DNA from 2 places in the Streptomyces sp. NPDC102490 genome. Region 1 is predicted to be linked to the other one. Evidence: riboswitches for the same ligand, from Rfam matches in the RefSeq annotation. Region 1 holds a riboswitch; the other holds the start of a gene.
The links. A riboswitch is a leader RNA that binds a small molecule or an ion and turns the genes downstream of it on or off. The one in region 1 is predicted to bind cyclic di-AMP.

Region 1 (3,294 bases):
CGAGGCCGCCCAGCGCGCCGTACTGCCCCAGCCCGCCGAGCGGATCGCGGGCTTCGAGATCGCCGTCTGCTACGAGGCCGCGCAGGCGGACGCCTTCATCGGCGGCGACCTGTACGCGGTGCAGGACAGCGCCCGCGGCGTCCGGCTCATCGTCGGGGACGTGCGCGGCAAGGGCATGGGCGCGGTGGCCGCCGTCGCCGTCGTGATCGGTGCCTTCCGGGAGGCCGCCGAGCAGGAGGCGACGCTGGAGGCGGTGGCGCAGCGGCTGGAGCGGGCGCTGGCGCGCGAGGGCACCCGGCGCGACGGACTGGACGCCTTCGAGGGCTTCACCACCGCCGTACTGGCCGAACTCCCGCACGGCGACGGGACGGTCCGCATCGTCAACCGCGGCCATCCGCCGCCCCTGCTGCTCTACGCCGACGGCACCCTCGGCCCGCTGCCCGCCCGCGAGTCGGCGCTGCCGCTCGGCATGGGCGAGCTGGGCGTGTGGCCCGACCGGGCGGAGGAGATCCCCTTCCCCGGCGGGGCCACGCTGCTGCTCTACACCGACGGACTGACCGAAGCCCGGGACGCGAAGGGCGAGTTCTACGATCCGCAGGTGCGGCTGACCGGCCGGGTCTTCCGGCATCCGGCGACCCTGCTCGACACCCTCGCCGAGGACGTGCGCCGGCACTCCGGGGGCGGCATGGCGGACGACATGGCGCTGCTCGCCGTACGGCGGCCCCGGCGCGGCGAACATGATCGTTGTCACGAGCCGTGACGGCCCGACACCCCTCCGCATAACGACTGACATACCGTCAGAAAAACCTGGCGTGAAGGGGAATACTGAGACGGGGTCAACTCGCCCGGTTTTCACCGATCGTGAGGCGTACGTCCCAGTCGTTTCCGTTAACGATCAAGAGGAACGGCTTGGAATCAGAGCCCCGCGTCTATTAACGTTCGATAACGCAGCGCGGTCGTCCCAGCCGTCACAGAAGGCGGCTCCGTGCGCACGCGCCGAATCCCGCAAGGGAACCGGGGAACCACCACATTGGGGTGAATCGGGCGTCTGCCGCCGTGTCCGCACGGTCGGCGCACACCCGTAGGAGACCTTCCTGCTCCGAACCCGTCAGCTAACCCGGTAGGCGAAAGGAAGGAAAGGAGTACGCCCACGTGGCGTCCAACCGGCCTGCCCCCGAGGCCCCGTTCGTGCCCGCCGGGCACGGCACCGACACCTTCGGCTACGACGCCCCCCGTGCCGAAGAGGGTCCCTGGGAGGAGTGGAATCCCACCGCGGAATCCATCCGCCCCGTACGCGGCCGGCACCGCGTCGCCAAGCAGCGCGGCGGGCTCGCCCGCAGCTCCACCGTCCTCGGCGTCGGGGTCATAGCCGCCGTCGGCGCGGGCGGCATGGCCAGCGCGCAGACCGGCAAGCCGCCGGTGTCCATCTCCATGCCGGACCTGCCGAACGTCGGCTCACTCCTGCCCGGCGACGACGGGACGCCGGAGCCCGAGGGTTCCGCCACCCCGCTCAGCGGCATCACCCAGGCCGTCGCCGCCGACACCGCGGAGGGCACCGGCACCACCGACGCCGGTGAGTCGCTGCGGGCCCGGATCATGGCGCAGGCCGAGCAGCAGCAGGCGCAGGTCGAGACCAAGGCCGCCGCCGAGGCCCGGGCCGCCGCCGAGAAGAAGGCCGCGGAAGCCGCCGCCAAGGCGGAGAAGGAAGCCCGGGAGAAGGCCGCCGCCGCCAAGAAGAAGGCGGAGGAGGAGGCCGCGAAGAAGGCCGAGGCCGAGCGGCTCGCGAAGCTGGCCAAGCAGTACACGCTGCCGACCTCCTCGTACACCATCTCCTCCACGTTCAACCAGGCCGGTTCCCTGTGGTCCTCCGGCCACCACACCGGCCTCGACTTCGCCGCCCCCACGGGCACCCTGCTCAAGGCGGTGCACAGCGGCACGATCACGTCGGCCGGCTGGGACGGCTCGTACGGCTACAAGACCGTGCTCACCCTCGACGACGGCACCGAACTCTGGTACGCGCACCAGTCGTCCATCAGCGTCAGCGTCGGCCAGAAGGTCACCACCGGTGACGTCATCGGCCGCGTCGGCGCCACCGGCAACGTCACCGGCGCCCACCTCCACCTGGAGGTCCACACCGCAGGCGGCTCGGGCATCGACCCGATGGCCTGGCTGCAGAGCAAGGGCCTCACGCCCTGATCCACCCCGCTCCCCGACCACCCCGCTGAACCCGGCGGTCCTGACGGCAACCCCCCGGCGTCAGGGCCGCCGGTTTGCCGGATTTTTGCGCCTTGGCCGGAATGACCTGCTCCGGTGCGGTCGTTGACGCCCTACATGACTTCTCTGCGCACACTCGGCTCCTCCGGCCTCGAGGTCTTCCCGCTCGCCCTCGGCGGCAACGTCTTCGGCTGGACCGCCGACCAGGACGCCTCCTTCGCCGTCCTCGACGCCTACACGGCGGCGGGCGGCAACTTCATCGACACCGCCGACGCCTACTCCGCCTGGGCCGACGGCAACAGCGGCGGCGAGTCCGAGACCGTCCTGGGCCGGTGGTTCGCGGCCCGCGGCAATCGTGACGACGTCGTCCTCGCCACCAAGGTCAGCCAGCACCCCGAGTACCCGGGACTGTCCGCCGCGAACATCAAGGCCGCGGCCGACGCCTCGCTGCGCCGCCTGGGCACCGACCACATCGACCTCTACTACACCCACTACGACAAGCCCGAGGTGCCGGTCGAGGAGATCATCGGCGCCCTCGACGAGCTGGTGAAGGCCGGCAAGGTGCGGCACATCGCCGCCTCCAACATCTCCGCCGAGCGGCTCGCCGCGTCCCTGGAGTTCTCCGACCGCGAGGGCCTCGCCCGGTACGTCGCCCTCCAGCCGCACTACAACCTGGTCTCCCGCGACACCTACGAGGGCGAGCTGCGCGACCTCGCCGAGCAGGCCGGTCTCGCCGCCGTGCCGTACTACGCCCTCGCGGCCGGCTTCCTCACCGGCAAGTACCGGCCGGGGACCGCGGTGGACAGCCCGCGGGCGGGCGGTGCGGCCAAGCACCTGGAGAGCGAGCGCGGCCGCCGGGTGCTGGCCGCCCTGGACGAGATCGCCGAGGCCCACGACGCTCCGGTCGCCACCGTCGCCCTCGCCTGGCTGGCCGCCCAGCCGACGGTGGCGGCGCCGATCGCGTCCGCGCGCACGGTGGAGCAGCTGCCGGCGCTGCTGGGCGTGGCCGAGCTGAGCCTGACGGCGGACGAGGTCGGGCGGCTGACACGGGCGTCCGCCTGACGCGGGCGTCCGCCTGAG
Region 2 (3,294 bases), on a different contig from region 1:
AGCCGCAGGCCGGCGAGCCCAAGCCGTGGGCGTTCCCCGCCCCCGAGCGCGGCCGCCTCGACAACGGCCTCACCGTGCTGCGCTGCCACCGCCCCGGCCAGCAGGTCGTCGCAGTCGAGGTGCTCCTCGACGCCCCCCTGGAGGCCGAGCCCGCCGGTCTCGACGGTGTCGCCACGATCATGGCGCGCGCCTTCTCGGAGGGCACCGACAAGCACTCGGCGGAGGAGTTCGCCGCCGAGCTGGAGCGCTGCGGCGCCACCCTCGACGCGCATGCCGACCACCCCGGCGTCCGGCTGAGCCTGGAGGTGCCCGCCTCGCGCCTGGCCAAGGCCCTCGGCCTGGTCGCCGACGCCCTCAGGGCGCCCGCCTTCGCGGACGGCGAGGTCGAACGGCTGGTGCGCAACCGGCTCGACGAGATCCCGCACGAGCTGGCCAACCCCTCCCGGCGCGCCGCGAAGGAACTCTCCAAGGAGCTGTTCCCGGCCGACTCGCGCATGTCGCGCCCGCGCCAGGGCACCGAGGAGACGGTCGCGGCCATCGACTCGGCCGCCGTACGCGCCTTCTACGAGCGGCACGTCCGCCCCGCCACGGCCACCGCGGTGGTCGTCGGCGACCTCACCGGTGTCGACCTGGACGCGCTGCTCGGCGACACCCTGGGCGCGTGGACCGGCTCGGCCGCCGAGCCGCGCCCCGTCCCCCCGGTGACCGCCGACGACCGGGGCCGGGTCGTCATCGTGGACCGTCCCGGCGCCGTCCAGACGCAGCTGCTGATCGGCCGCACCGGCGCCGACCGGCACGACCGCGTGTGGCCCGCGCAGGTGCTCGGCACCTACTGCCTCGGCGGCACCCTCACCTCGCGCCTGGACCGCGTCCTGCGCGAGGAGAAGGGCTACACCTACGGCGTACGGGCGTTCGGCCAGGTCCTGCGCTCCGCGCCGGACGGTACGGGCGCCGCGATGCTCGCCATCAGCGGGTCCGTCGACACCCCCAACACCGGTCCCGCCCTGGAGGACCTGTGGACGGTGCTGCGCAAGCTCGCCGCGGAGGGGCTCACCGACGCCGAGCGCGACGTGGCCGTGCAGAACCTGGTGGGCGTGGCGCCGCTGAAGTACGAGACGGCGGCGGCCGTGGCGAGCACGCTGGCCGACCAGGTCGAGCAGCACCTGTCCGACGACTTCCAGGCCACGCTCTACCGTCAACTGGCCGCCACGGGCACCGTGGAGGCCACCGCGGCGGTCGTGAACGCCTTCCCGGTGGACCGCCTCGTGACGGTCCTCGTCGGCGACGCGGCGCAGATCAAGGAGCCCGTCGAGGCCCTCGGTATCGGCGAAGTCACCGTGGTGGCCGCCGAGTAGCGACCCGCGCGCGGAGTGGCCCTGGTGACCGGAGTGTCACCAGGGCCGCCGTTTGTCCGGATTGGGGGAATGGCTGCCCGTCTGCCCTGTGGCGTGCGCTACAAAAAGCCTGTTGCGTTTGAGAATTGAACGCAGCCGCGTTTAGCGTCTTCCGGGCTGTTCGTCAGGCAGTGCGCCGCACCCGCGGCACCGGACAGTCATCGCCGAGTCCCCGTACGGCGCGAGCCAGGGGAGCCGGGGACCCAACGCAGTCCCTGGGGTGAATCGGACGCCCGCGCGCAGCGCGAGGGGGTCCGTAGGAGACCTTCCACCTCCGAACCCGTCAGCTAACCCGGTAGGCGAGAGGGAAGGAAAGGACAAGCCTCTACATGGCGTTCACGCGCGCCACCGGGAAGCACCGGCGCACCGGCCGGGTGCACCGCACCACCGCCCGCGCGGCGGGAGTCGCGGCCCTCGCCACCACCGGCGTCGTCGGCACCCTCGCGGCTCCCGCGCTCGCCGCCGAGCCCGCGGTGGAGCAGAGCGGACTCACCCCGGTCGTCACCATCGGCGACTCCGTCGCCGACGAGATAGACGCCCAGGCCCTCGCCCAGCAGCAGGCGGCCGCGGACGCCGCCGCCCGCGAGGCGGCCCGGGAAGCGGCCCGCGAGCGGGCGGCCGAGGCGGCCAAGCAGGCGCGCGAGGCCAAGGAGCGCGCCGCGCGGGAGGCGGAGCGCAAGCGCCTCAACACCTTCGTCGCGCCGATCACCGCCTCCTACGTCTCCACCGCCTACCAGGCCGGCAGTTCCCTGTGGTCCTCCGGCAGCCACACCGGCATCGACTTCCACGCCTCCAGCGGCACGACCGTGCACGCCGTGGGCGTCGGCACCGTCGTCGAGGCCGGCTGGGGCGGGGCGTACGGCAACCAGGTCGTGATCAAGATGCACGACGGCACGTACACGCAGTACGGGCACCTGTCGTCCATCGGCGTCTCGGTCGGCCAGTCGGTCGAGCCGGGCCAGCAGATCGGCCTCTCCGGCGCCACCGGCAACGTCACCGGACCGCACCTGCACTTCGAGGCCCGTACGAGCCCCGAGTACGGCTCGGACATGGACCCCGTCGCCTACCTCCGCTCCCACGGCGTGAACGTCTGACAGAGACGACGTCCGAAAGCCCCGGCTTCCCGAGCCGGGGCTTTTCGCATTTAATATCGCTTGATTGGCCTGGGTTCGTGCGGCACACGTCAATCACCGGGTTTCACGGGGGTCAAGGGGAGGTCGCTCATGCGTATTCCGGCGCATTCGGTGTGCACGGCGATCCGGGACGACATCGTCTCCGGTGTACACGGCCGCGGGAGCCGGCTCACCGAGGAACTCCTCGCCCGCCGCTACGGCGTCTCCCGCGTCCCCGTCCGCGAGGCCCTGCGCACGCTGGAGGCCGAGGGTTTCGTGGTGACCCGGCGGCACGCGGGCGCGTGCGTGGCGGAGCCGACCGAGCGGGAGGCCGCCGACCTCCTGGAGACGCGCACGCTCCTGGAGCCGCTCGGGGCCTCCCGGGCCGCCCGGCGGCGCACCGAGGCCCACCTCAAGGTGTTGCGCGGCCTGGTCAGACTGGGGCAGGAACGGGCCAGGCAGGGCACCGGCGAGGAACTGCGCTCACTGGGCGGCTGGTTCCACGAGACCCTCGCCCGGGCGGCGGACAGCCCCTCCCTGACGGCGCTGCTGACCCAGCTCCGCCACAAGATCGCCTGGATGTACGTGGTGGAGGCGCCGGTCGGCCCGGTGGAGTACTGGGCGGAGCACGGCGCGATCACCGACGCCGTGGCCCGGGGCGACGGCGAACGCGCGCGGGCGCTCATGACCCTGCACATCGAGCGGTCGGCGTCCGCGCACCGGCTGCGCTTCGCCTCCGGCGGCGGGCGGACGGAGAGTGTGAGGAATGCGCAACATCCCGTAAACAC

Region 2: another riboswitch for cyclic di-AMP. It lies ahead of ACIRGB_RS28830 (M23 family metallopeptidase); the one in region 1 lies ahead of ACIRGB_RS03495 (M23 family metallopeptidase).

Annotation. Positions count from the first base shown of each region.
Region 1 covers NZ_JBIWJU010000002.1:21,267-24,560, reverse strand. The annotation lists gene ACIRGB_RS03500 (PP2C family protein-serine/threonine phosphatase) at 1-760, shown strand, start outside; cyclic di-AMP (ydaO/yuaA leader) riboswitch at 985-1,141, shown strand; gene ACIRGB_RS03495 (M23 family metallopeptidase) at 1,153-2,196, shown strand; gene ACIRGB_RS03490 (aldo/keto reductase) at 2,332-3,276, shown strand.
Region 2 covers NZ_JBIWJU010000013.1:195,734-199,027, reverse strand. The annotation lists gene ACIRGB_RS28835 (M16 family metallopeptidase) at 1-1,355, shown strand, start outside; cyclic di-AMP (ydaO/yuaA leader) riboswitch at 1,547-1,711, shown strand; gene ACIRGB_RS28830 (M23 family metallopeptidase) at 1,724-2,488, shown strand; gene ACIRGB_RS28825 (GntR family transcriptional regulator) at 2,618-3,294, shown strand, end outside.